DNA from 2 places in the Mycobacterium sp. NGS34 genome. Region 1 is predicted to be linked to the other one. Evidence: riboswitches for the same ligand, from Rfam matches in the RefSeq annotation. Region 1 holds a riboswitch; the other holds the start of a gene.

Region 1 (5,599 bases):
ACTTCCCGCTCGCCGCGTTGAGCGCGTCCCCGCTGACGCCCGTGTTGAAGAAGACCTCGGCCATCAGCCGGCTGCCGTCGGCGGACAGCTCGGTGACGTGGTCCAGCAACCGGTCCTGGGCGTCGCCCGGCAGGAAGCCGAGCAGGCCCTCGGCGACCCACGCCGCCGGGCGGGCGGTGTCGAATCCGGCCTGCCGCAGCGCCTCCGGCCAGTCGTCGCGCAGGTCGATCGGCACGTTGCGCACCTCGGCGGTGGGCTCGGCGCCGAGCTCGGCGAGGGTGGCGGTCTTGAACTCGATGACCCGCGGCTGGTCGATCTCGAACAGCGTCGTGCCCGGCGCCCACGCCAGCCGGTACGCGCGCGCGTCCAGGCCGGAGGCCAGGATCACCACCTGGCGGATGCCCGCGCTTTGCGCCTCGGCGAGGAACGCGTCGATGTGGCGGGTGCGGGCGGCCATCATGTCGGTCATGCGCCGCATGCCCCACGGGGCGCCGGGCATGTCGACGTCCTCGGTGCTCAATTCGCCCGCGGCCCACCGGGTCATGAAGTCGACTCCGACGGCGCGCACCAGCGGCTCGGCGAAGGGGTCGTCGATCAGCGCGTCCCGGGTCGCGCGGGCGCGTCCGGCGGCCACCATGGTGGCGGTGGCCCCCACGCTGGTCGCCAGGTCCCAGGTGTCGTTCTCGGTGCGCGCCATGCCGTCCCTTCTCGCCGCTACTGGTTAGCCACAATAACGACGGCGCCCGGACGCCGGCCGGGGGTGCGGTGTGTAAGAGGCGGGACACGGTTGTGTTACGTCCGCGTGTGCGGGCCCGCACGCCCACCCCGCCGTCGCTAGCCTCGCGCAATGACCACTTCGCCCGCCGTCGTCGGCGAATGCCACGTCGCCGGGGGCCGGGGTGCGGGCTGGCGGGCCGACGCCCGGTGGGCGCGCCAGTTGGCCTGGGTCAGCATGGTCGTGGTGCTGGTCGAGGGCGGCGTCGGGTTATGGCAGGGGCTGGCGGTCGGGTCGATCGCGCTGACCGGGTGGGCGCTCGGCGGCGGGGCCGAGGCGCTGGCCAGCGCGATGGTGATCTGGAGGTTCAGCGGCGCGCGGGCGCTGTCCGAGACGGCCGAGCGGCGCGCGCAACGCGGTGTGGCGGTGTCGTTCTGGCTGACCGCCCCCTACATCGCCGCCGAGTCCGTCCGGGACCTGACCGAGGGGCACCACGCCGAGACGTCGGTGATCGGCATCGCGCTGGCCGCCCTCGGCCTGGTGCTGATGCCGATCCTCGGCCGGGCCAACCACCGACTGGGCGCGCGGCTCGGTTCGGAGGCCACCGAGGGCGAAGGCACGCAGAACTACCTGTGCGGCGTCCAGGCCGCCGGGGTGCTGATCACGCTCGCGCTGACGGGACTGTGGTCGGGCGCGTGGTGGGTCGACCCCGCGGTGGGGCTCGGGGTCGCCGGGGCCGCCGCGTGGCAGGGCGTCCGGACGTGGCGCGGCCACTCCTGCAGCTGCTGAGCGGTCACCGGGGTTCCCACGTTTGGGGGAGCATCGGCAGGCGCGGTGCCTCGGACTCGGGATCCATGTATTCGTAGCCGCGGCCCGGCCGCGTCGCCTTGGGCCGGCGACGGCGCCGCGGCGATCCGGCTTGCTCGGGCGTCGCCGCGACCGCCGGGGCCTCGGCGTTGTCCGGCTCCGGCGCCTCCTTCCGCGCGGCGGCGCCCGCCGTCCGACGGGTGTTCGCGCTGAGGTGACCGACCAGATAGGCGGAGCCGTCCATGCCGGCGCCCATGGCCGCCCCGGTCAGCGTCGGTGGCGCGCCGGCCGGTGGCGGGGGCCCGGCCATCGGCGCCGCCGCGGTGGCGGCGGCCGGAGCCGGCGCCGGGACCGGAGCGGGCGGGGGCGGGCTCGGGGCCGGGATGCCCGGGGCAAGCGCGACCACCGGCGGCATGGCGGCGGGCACCGCGGGCGGCACCACGACGATCAGGCCCTTGATGCCGGCCAGGCCGGACAGGCCGCCCAGCGTGGCGGGGACGGCGGCCAGCGGCGCCAAGGAGGCGGTGATCAGCGGCAGGAAAACCGTGAGCAGCACGATGTTCTGCTCCAGCAGGGTCTTGAGCAACGCGATGGTGTCGGTGATGACCGTGCCGACGGCTTCGACGGTGACGAAAACCAGGGTCCAGCCGATGGTCGTGGGATTGCCCGAGGCGAAAGCCGCGGTGACATCCAGCCCGATGAACGCGAACGTCTCCGCCAAAAAGGCGGAGTAGGAACCGAAATCCATCGGGTAGCCGAGGGCGAACGCGATGTTGAACGGGCTGAGGAAGCTCAGTGGATTGCCCAGCACGGGCAGCCACGGATCGAAGCCGGAGAACATCGACTGGAAAAATGGGTCCAGCATCAGCGAGTCGATCAACGGCTGCAGGTGGGTGTAGTAAAAGTCGGTAAACCCGTTGCGCTGCAACCATTGCAGGACGTCGTCCTGCCGGTCGGGGGGTAATGGCGCGGCGGCCGCGGCCACCAGCGCATCGGCCGTCACGATCTGCGGCGCCGCGGTGGCCCGGGGTGCCGCCGCCACCGCCGCCGTCGTCGCGGCCTGATACCCGCTCATCACGGTGGCGGCCTGGATCCACATCCGCGCGTAGTCGGCTTCGTTCAGCGCGATCGGGATCGTGTTGATGCCAAAGAAATTCGTCGCCACCAACCCCGCGTGGGCCGCGTGGTTGGCGGCCAGCTCGGCCAGGGTCGGCATCGCCGCCAGCGCGGCGGTGTAGGCGGCCGCCGCGATCTCATGCTGGGCGGCCGTCGCGGCGCTGTCCGCGCCGGCCCGCTCCAGCCACGCCAGATACGGGGCGTGGGCGGCCGCATGGGATTCGGCGGCCGGGCCGGCCCACGACCCCGCCCGCACCGCCGCCAGTAGCGATTCGAGTTCCTGTGCCGCCGAGGCGTATTCGGCGCTGAGAGCGCTCCAGGCCGCGGCGGCCGCGAGCAACGCGCCCGGCCCGGGGCCGCTGCTGATCAACGCTGAGTGCACTTCCGGCGGGGACGCCATCCAGATCGGGGCGCGCTGCCATGACGAATGTGGCATGAGGGATTGCCAGCTCTCTCGGGGTACACCGCCCCGGGTCGCAGGATGCGACGACGCGAGTGTCCTGGCTCTCGGATCGCTGCTCGCCTCGCCTTCCAGCTCACGCCGTGGCTGATGAGGGTCGCTCCCCGATGACAGTGGCGGGACCGCGCCGGATTCGCACCGGCTTCCTGCATCGTCATCGCCTTACGCGCAGTATTGTCGCACGCCCGCGGTCGGCGCGCCGTGACCAAAGTCCCGGCCGGTGGTGGCGTTGCGCCCTTAGCGACGCCGCGATCGATGGGCAGAGTCAAAGCAATGACCGCGAAAGTGCTCAGGCGTCTCGGGTTGGAAACCTCGTCGCTGCTGATGTATGCCCGGTCCGGGGGGTTGCGAACGATGCCGCCCGGCCGGATCGTGCCGGTGCTCCGGGCGCTCGACCGCTACGGCCTGATGGGTGCGGCGACGGCGATCGCGGCCGCGCGGGATCGCGACGGGCTGGCGCTGATCGACGAGCGTGGGCCGCTGACTTTCGGGGAGCTGGACGAGCGGACCAACGCGCTGGCCAACGAGTGGCGCCGGCGCGGCCTCGGCCCCGGCGCCAGCGTTGCCATCCTGACGGGCAATCACCGCGGCTTCCTGGAGGCGGTCTACGCCACCGCCAAGTCGGGCGCCGGTGTGCTGCTGCTCAACACCGGCTTCGGCCGCAGCCAGCTCGCCGGGGTGCTGGCCCGCGAGGGTGTCGACCTCCTGGTCTATGACGAGGAGTACGCCGGCGTGGTCGCCGACGCCCATCCGCGGTTGGGCCGCCTTCGGGCGTGGGCGGACACGCCCGGGCCCGACACCCTCGACGCGCTGATCGAGCGCGGCGACCCCGGCCCGCCGCCGAGCTCCGGCGGCCGGCCCAAGATCGTCATCTCGACCAGCGGGACGACCGGCGTCCCCAAGGGCGCCCTGCGCTCCGAGCCCTACTCGCTGATCCCGGTCGGCGGGCTGCTCGGCAAGGTGCCGTTCCGCGGCCGCGAAGTCACCGAATGCTGTGTGCCGCTGTTTCATTCGATGGGTTTCAGCCATGCGATGTACGCGATGGTGCTGGGCTCGACGCTGGTCTTGCGCCGCCACTTCGACGCCGAGCAGGCGCTGGACAGCGTCGCCGCCCACGGGGCCAGCGCCATGATCGTCGTGCCCGTCATGCTGCGGCGCATTCTCGACCTGGGCTGGTCGGCCCTCGCCGAGCGCGACCTGACCTCGTTGCGCATCGTGTTCGTCGGCGGATCCCAGCTCGGTGCCGCGCTCGCCGCCCGAGCCCTGCGCGACCTGGGGCCCGTCGTCTACAACATGTACGGCTCCACCGAGGTGGCCTACGCCACCATCGCCACGCCCGCCGACCTGGCCGTCGCGCCGGGGTGCGTCGGTGGGGTGGTGCCCGGGTCGGTTGTCAAGGTGTTCACCGGCGAGGGGCGCGAGGCGCCACCCGGGACGCCGGGACGGATCTTCGTCGGCAACGTGCTCGCCTTCGAGGGGTACACGGGCGGCGGCACCAAGGAGTCGATCCGGGGCCTGATGTCCACCGGCGACGTCGGCCATTTCGACGCCGCCGGCCGGCTGTTCATCGACGGGCGCGACGACGAGATGATCGTGTCCGGCGGGGAGAACGTGTACCCGGGCGAGGTCGAGGATGCGCTCGCGCAGCACCCCGGCATCCTCGACGTCGCGGTCGTCGGCGTCGACGACGAGGAGTTCGGGCAGCGCCTGCGCGCCTACGTCGTGCCGCGGCCGGGCGCGTCGCTGACCGAGCGCGACGTCCAGGAGTATGTGCGGAACCGGTTGGCGCGCTTCAAGATTCCCCGTGACGTGCTGTTCGTCGACGCGCTGCCCCGCAACGCCGGCGGCAAGGTGCTCAAGCGGCTGCTGGGCGTGCGAGCGGGGCAATCAGTCCAGGCGGTACCAGATCAGCCGTGAGCTGTTGGCCGCGAGGGCGCTACGGCAACAGCCGGCTCAGGCTGAAGAACCCGGACAGGAGGGTGCCGAAGTTCAGCAGGCCGGAGATCTGGCCGCTGCTGCCGGCGCCCACCACGCTGCCCGGGATGCCGACGTTGAAGAAGCCGGAATTCTGCCCGTTCGCGATGGTCCCGCCGGTGGCCGAGTTGAAGAAGCCCGAGGTCTCGCCGTTGATGAATGACGGTCCGCTGGCCGAGTTGAAGAAGCCCGAGGCGAAGCCGTCGAAACCGAAAAGGGGGTCCGCGCCGCTGAAGTGGTTGCCAATGCCTGAGACGCTGCCGTCGGTCCCGGATCCGCCGGTGGTCGAGTTGAAGAAGCCCGAGACCCCGATCCCGGTGTTGCCGAAGCCCGAGTTCACCGCACCGCTGTCGGTGGCGAACCCGAAGCCCGTGTTGACGTTGCCCGAATTCCAGTAGCCGGTGTTGCTGTTGCCCGAATTGCCGTTGCCCGTGTTGAAGTTGCCCGCATTCCCGAAGCCCGTGTTGGCGAAGCCCGCGTTGCCGGCGCCCGTGTTCACCGGGCCCGCGTTCACAAAGCCGGTGTCC
Region 2 (5,599 bases), on a different contig from region 1:
GTAACATCTCCGATCGCTCCCCTGCTCCTCAAAACGGCGTTGGGTCGGCGAATCACCTTGCGCAACTTCATTTATCACGGCGAACGACTCAGCCCCGACCGTGCGTACCAACTGTTTTTCGAGGATCCACTGGGCTGCGTGATCATGAATGAGGTTGCGCCCGAGGAGATTGCGCCCCTCGATCCGCTGCCCTGCCCCATTACCCTCGCTTGGGCCGAGCACGACCGTTTCGTCCCTGCGAAGCGATACGGCCGCATTGCCCGCCAACGTCTGCCAGGCGCAAGGTGGGCCGACCTTCCCGACACCGGGCACAACGCATTCATCGACGACCCGAAGTTGGTCGCGAGCGTCGTCCTGGAAACCACCGGGGCTGCGGAATCGGCGTAGCCATCGTCCTGAGGCATCATGCCTAGACCCGGCGGCGCTCGCGCTCGGCGGCCAGCTCGGCGAGCACCACCTCGCATGCCAGGTTCTGGCCGTAGCCGCGGCGCGCCAGCATCCCGACCAGTCGGCGGCTCACCCGCTCGTCGTCGTCGCGCAGCGTCTCGCGTCGCAGCTTGGCCCGCACCAGCTGCTCGGCGCGGTCCCGTTCGGCGCCGGCGTCGATCCCGCCCAGCGCGGTGGTGATCACCTCGTTGTCGACGCCCTTGGTGCGCAGCTCGGCGGCCAACGCGCGCCTGCTCTTTCCCGCCCGCACGTGCCGGGACTGCACCCACTGCGCAGCGAAGTCGGCGTCGTCGACCAACCCCACTGCGGCCAGCCGGTCGAGGACCCGCTCCCGCACGTCGTCGGGGTATCCGCGCTTGGCCAACTGACCGGACAGCTCGGCGCGGGTGCGCGATCTCGCGGTGAGCAGGCGCAGGCACAGCGCCCGCGCCTGCTCCTCGCGGGAGGGCTCAGAAGTCGACGGGAGCGGGGAGGACATCGCCAGAGGCGTCATCGGTGACCACCGCACCGATGCCGAGCTTTTCCTTGATCTTCTTCTCGATCTCGTTGGCGATGTCGGCGTTCTCCACCAAGAAGTTTCGGACGTTCTCCTTGCCCTGGCCGAGCTGTTCGCCCTCGTAGGTGAACCAGGAACCGGACTTGCGGATGAAGCCCTGGTCCACGCCCATGTCGATCAGCGAGCCTTCCCGGCTGATGCCCCTGCCGTAGAGGATGTCGAACTCGGCCTGCTTGAACGGCGGCGCCACCTTGTTCTTGACAACCTTGACGCGGGTGCGGTTACCGACCGCGTCGGTGCCGTCCTTGAGCGTCTCGATGCGGCGCACGTCCATGCGCACGGACGCGTAGAACTTCAAAGCCTTCCCACCCGTGGTGGTTTCGGGTGAGTTATGCACCATCACCCCATCAACGAAATAATTGTGGTTGCCCTCGACCTCGATATCGAACCGATTCATTGACCGAGTGTGCGGTTTGACATGCACATCGAGAATTCGGGCTGGTACCAACTGCTGCGTGGGTTCGATGAACTGTGGCGTTACTATCCCCTGACTGCGGAAACGCGGCAACAGCTTGTACTCCATGGACGGTGCCATGCATGGCGCGACCATCTCCTGAAACTTTGCTGTGGCAGCAGTGGAGAACACCAGCACCGCCTTACCAGCTGAGCCAGCGTGCCGCAGACGCACGTCCAAGCCGTACGTATCACAAAGGTAGTCACGCAATCGTGCCCGTGTGCCTTCGCTCATGGCTTCGACGCAAATCTCGATGCGCCCGCTGCCACCTGCCGTACGCTCCTGCAATCCCTTGGAACGCAATGCGAATGAGCCGTCATCCATGTACCAAATAGCCAGTGCAAGTGGTGTTAGCGCCTTGAGATACTCCTCGGACAAGAACTTCTTGCCGTCCCCGAGATAGACCGCGCGCTGTAATTCAGCGAGCTCCGGCAGTGGGGTGAAGTCGACAAAGCTCGCGCCCTTTGCGTTCTCTCGCACCGAATGCCGAATGTTGCCCATTAATGCGGTCTTCCACTGCAGGTACTCCGACTGCTTGGCGCCGTGTCCCAGACGGAAACGGACCCCATTGCGATCGCGTCGGTTGGATGAGAGGTTCCCGTCACCCATCAGCGATCCCAATACCACCTGGAACTGCTGATCGCTGAGCAGATGGGGTTCGGTGGCCAGCACTCGGTCGCCTGCAATGAGATCACCGGCTTCTGTCCAGCCGCCCGGTGTGCGAATGAGGTGGTTGGGCGTCGCAGCGAATTGCGACTTGCCGTTACCACTGGACTTCTCGACTGTGAACTGGAGGAACTGTTCCGCTGGCCCATTGTTGAACCAGCTCACAACCTTGCGAGGCACAACCTGGTCCGTCTCCGGGTCGTAGGACAGCACCTCGACGTCCATCTTGTTGTTGACTATCTTGCCGATCTTTTCGGTGGTGCCATCTGCAAGAGTCACACGGGTCGAATAGTTCATGCACCCAAACATCACGCCGATCTTCTCGCGGAGCTGGTTGATGAAGATTGCGGTGGTTCCCGAGTTGTTGAGCGCGCCGGTCATTTTCCGCAGCGCCTGGCTCATCAGCCGGGCCTGCAGGCCGACATGGCTGTCGCCCATCTCGCCTTCGAGCTCCGCGCGCGGCACCAGCGCGGCCACCGAGTCGATGACCAGGATGTCCAGCGCGCCGGAGCGGATCAGCATGTCGGCGATCTCCAGGGCCTGCTCCCCGGTGTCGGGCTGGCTGACCAGCAGCGAATCGGTGTCGACGCCGAGCTTCTTGGCGTAATCCGGGTCCAGCGCGTGCTCGGCGTCGATGAACGCCGCGACGCCGCCGGCGGCCTGGGCGTTTGCCACGGCGTGCAGCGCGACGGTGGTCTTACCCGAGGATTCCGGGCCGTAGATCTCCACCACCCGGCCCCGGGGCAGGCCGCCGATGCCCAGGGCCACGTCCAGTGCGATGGATCCGGTCGGGATGATCGAGATCGGTTGACGCGTCTCGTCGCCGAGACGCATCACCGAACCTTTGCCGTAGCTCTTCTCGATCTGGGCCATCGCCAGCTCGAGGGCCTTCTCACGGTCGGGGGCTTGCGCCATGATGCCTCTTCCTATCGTCGGTGTGTCGGTGACCGGTATCGGTCGGTTGGCCGTGACCCTAGGCGCGGGGTCCGACAAGTCTCCGAACGCTCACCACAGTAGCCGAACACGTGTTCGATTCAAGGAGACACGCCGGGCACGGCGAACGGCGTGTGGCAACATTTGCTACCGACAGGCGCTGACGGGGCCTCAACCAGAGGAAACCGGTGTGAATCCGGTGCGGTCCCGCCACTGTGATCGGGGACGGACACGTCCTAACCCGAGAGCCAGACACTCACCGTCAGCGCTTCCTCACGACACTGGGGCGGATTTCCCCAGAGAGGGTTGGTTGCGCATGGACATTTCTGCCGAGCTGGCCGAAATATCTTCGTACAAAAGGTTTTTCACGTTCACGGTCGGTGGCGACGCGGCCGGGTGGCATCCGGTCCGGCAGTCCTACGCCGACGGTTTCGCCGATCTGATCGACGCCACCGCCCGGCGTTACCACACGTCGGACCTGCGGATCGCCGCCTCGCTGGTGCACCTCGGCCACGCCACCCGGTTGTGGTCGCCGGTGCTGGCGTGCGCACTGGGCCACGGCGTCGTCCCGGACCTCAAGCACCTGCAGCGCGCCGACGACGGGGCGCAACTGCGCATCCCGGAACCCGTTGGCCGGGCGGTGGACCGCCCGTCGGCGAAGTCGCTGTACCGCGTGGTGGTCAAAGGGCACATGAACCCGTTCGCCGCGGGACTGCGCGTCAAGCTGGCTCCTGCCCTGCTGGCCGGCAACATCGCGTCGGCGCTGGTCGGGGCGTCCCGGGCGCTGCTCGTCGCGCGCCCGGACCTGCGGCCCGCGATCGTCGCGATGACCGAATCCCTACTGGACACCGGCATGCTGGCCGGTTCCGGCGTGATCACCGGCTCGCATCTGGGCTTCCGGCGTCGCAGCTGTTGCCTGTTCTATCGCGTTCCCGGGAGATCGGTCTGCGGCGACTGCGTGTTTCGCCGTGACGCACGAAAGCACACTCACCACTGATCGCGCGGCACGTCGAAGTCGACGCACAGGGCGCGCCAGACGTCGCGCGGGTCGACCCCGTCCTCGATCGCCTGGGCGGCGGTGCGGCCGCCGAACCCGGTCAGCACGTGGTCCACCAGCACCGACGCGCCGTAGGTGGACCCGAACCGCAACACAACCCGCTCGTTGAACTCCGTCAGCCGCACGCCCGCCAACATACCCAGGGCCGCTACCGGGCAAGCGCCAGCGCCTGGTGGCACACCCGCACCGGGTCGGCAACGTCGGCGGCACCGGCGGCGGCCTGCCCCGCGGCCTCGCGGTAGCCGGGCGACGAGAGCACCTCGCCGACCGCGGCGACCAGCGCGTCGGCGGTCAGCGGCCGGATCAGCCGCCCGCTGCCCTGGCGCGCCACCCGGTTGGCCATCTCCCACTGGTCCCCGCCGCCGGGGACGACGACCAGCGGCACGCCGGCCAGCAGCGTCTTGGCCACGATCCCGTGACCGCCGCCGCAGATCATCAGGTCGGCGTGCGCCAACAGGTCCGACTGGCGCCCCAGCCCGGCCACCGCGTACGGCGGCAGCGTCAGCTCCGCCCCGCCCAGCCGCGAGACCACCAGGCGCGATCCCGCCGGCAGCGTCTCCCCGGGTATCAGGCACTCCAGCGCGGTTTCGGCCAGGCCCGACGTGCCGGTCGAGGCGGTCGACGGCGCGATGGCCACCACCGGCCCGGCGCCCGGCGGGATCTCGAGCACCCGGTCGGTGGGCTCGAAGTGCAACGGCCCGACGACGACGGCCTCGTCCGGCCAGTCCGGGCGCGGTACCTCCAGCGCGGGCAGCGTGGCGATGAGGCGGCGCAGCGGGCCGGGGTCGACGGCGGGCAGCCCGATCTCGAGCCGGGCGGCGGCGCGCTGCTTGATGCCGGCGCGCCACGACCGCCCCGTCAGCGCCCGCATGGTGACGTCGCGCAACCGGCCGCGGAAGCCGGTGCCGGGCGCCAGCCCGCTGCCGATCGGCGGCAGCCCCTTCGACGGCAGGTACAGCGGGTGCGGGTTGAGCTCGATCCAGCGGATCCCCAACAGCTCGGCGGCCATCCCGCCGCCCGCGGTGATGACGTCCGACACCACCAGGTCGGGCGCTAGGTCGCGCAGCGCCGGGACGTTGAGCACGGCCATGCGCGCCGCGCGCCGGTGGATTCGGGCCCCGGCGTCGAGGTCCTCGTCGGTGGCGGTCAGCCCGTCCAACTCGACGGCGTCGACGCCGGCCGCGCGGGCGGCGCCGGTCCATTCCGCGCCGGTGAACAGGACGGGCTCGTCGCCCGCCTCGGCGAAGCGTTGGCACAGCGCGATCGCGGGGAACGAGTGCCCGGGGTCCGGCCCGGCAACGACGGCGATGCGCATCGACCCCACCCTGCCACAGCGCCGGGCCGCCACGCATAACCGCGGTCGAATAGGCTGGCGGCCATGACCGAGCTGACTGACACAGGCGTCGCGAACACCCGCACGGTCGAGGGTTTCCTGAACGCGCTACAAGATTCGGACCTACAGGCCGCCGAGGCCGCGCTGGACGAC

The links. Region 1 has a riboswitch for cobalamin ahead of AC5Y7V_RS07555 (PPE family protein). Riboswitches for the same ligand answer to the same signal wherever they lie in the genome.
Region 2: another riboswitch for cobalamin. It lies ahead of AC5Y7V_RS09285 ((2Fe-2S)-binding protein); the one in region 1 lies ahead of AC5Y7V_RS07555 (PPE family protein).

What each region holds. Positions count from the first base shown of each region.
Region 1 covers NZ_JCALDM010000002.1:543,343-548,941, forward strand. Annotated here, with positions in the region: gene AC5Y7V_RS07545 (class I SAM-dependent methyltransferase) at 1-697, opposite strand, end outside; gene AC5Y7V_RS07550 (cation efflux transmembrane domain-containing protein) at 848-1,504, shown strand; gene AC5Y7V_RS07555 (PPE family protein) at 1,509-3,074, opposite strand; cobalamin riboswitch at 3,110-3,292, opposite strand; gene AC5Y7V_RS07560 (AMP-binding protein) at 3,372-5,015, shown strand; gene AC5Y7V_RS07565 (PE domain-containing protein) at 5,035-5,599, opposite strand, start outside.
Region 2 covers NZ_JCALDM010000003.1:82,943-88,541, forward strand. Annotated here, with positions in the region: gene AC5Y7V_RS09270 (alpha/beta fold hydrolase) at 1-387, shown strand, start outside; gene recX (recombination regulator RecX) at 410-925, opposite strand; gene recA (intein-containing recombinase RecA) at 897-3,038, opposite strand; cobalamin riboswitch at 3,204-3,334, shown strand; gene AC5Y7V_RS09285 ((2Fe-2S)-binding protein) at 3,373-4,053, shown strand; gene AC5Y7V_RS09290 (DUF3046 domain-containing protein) at 4,044-4,238, opposite strand; gene AC5Y7V_RS09295 (glycosyltransferase) at 4,262-5,428, opposite strand; gene AC5Y7V_RS09300 (limonene-1,2-epoxide hydrolase) at 5,492-5,599, shown strand, end outside.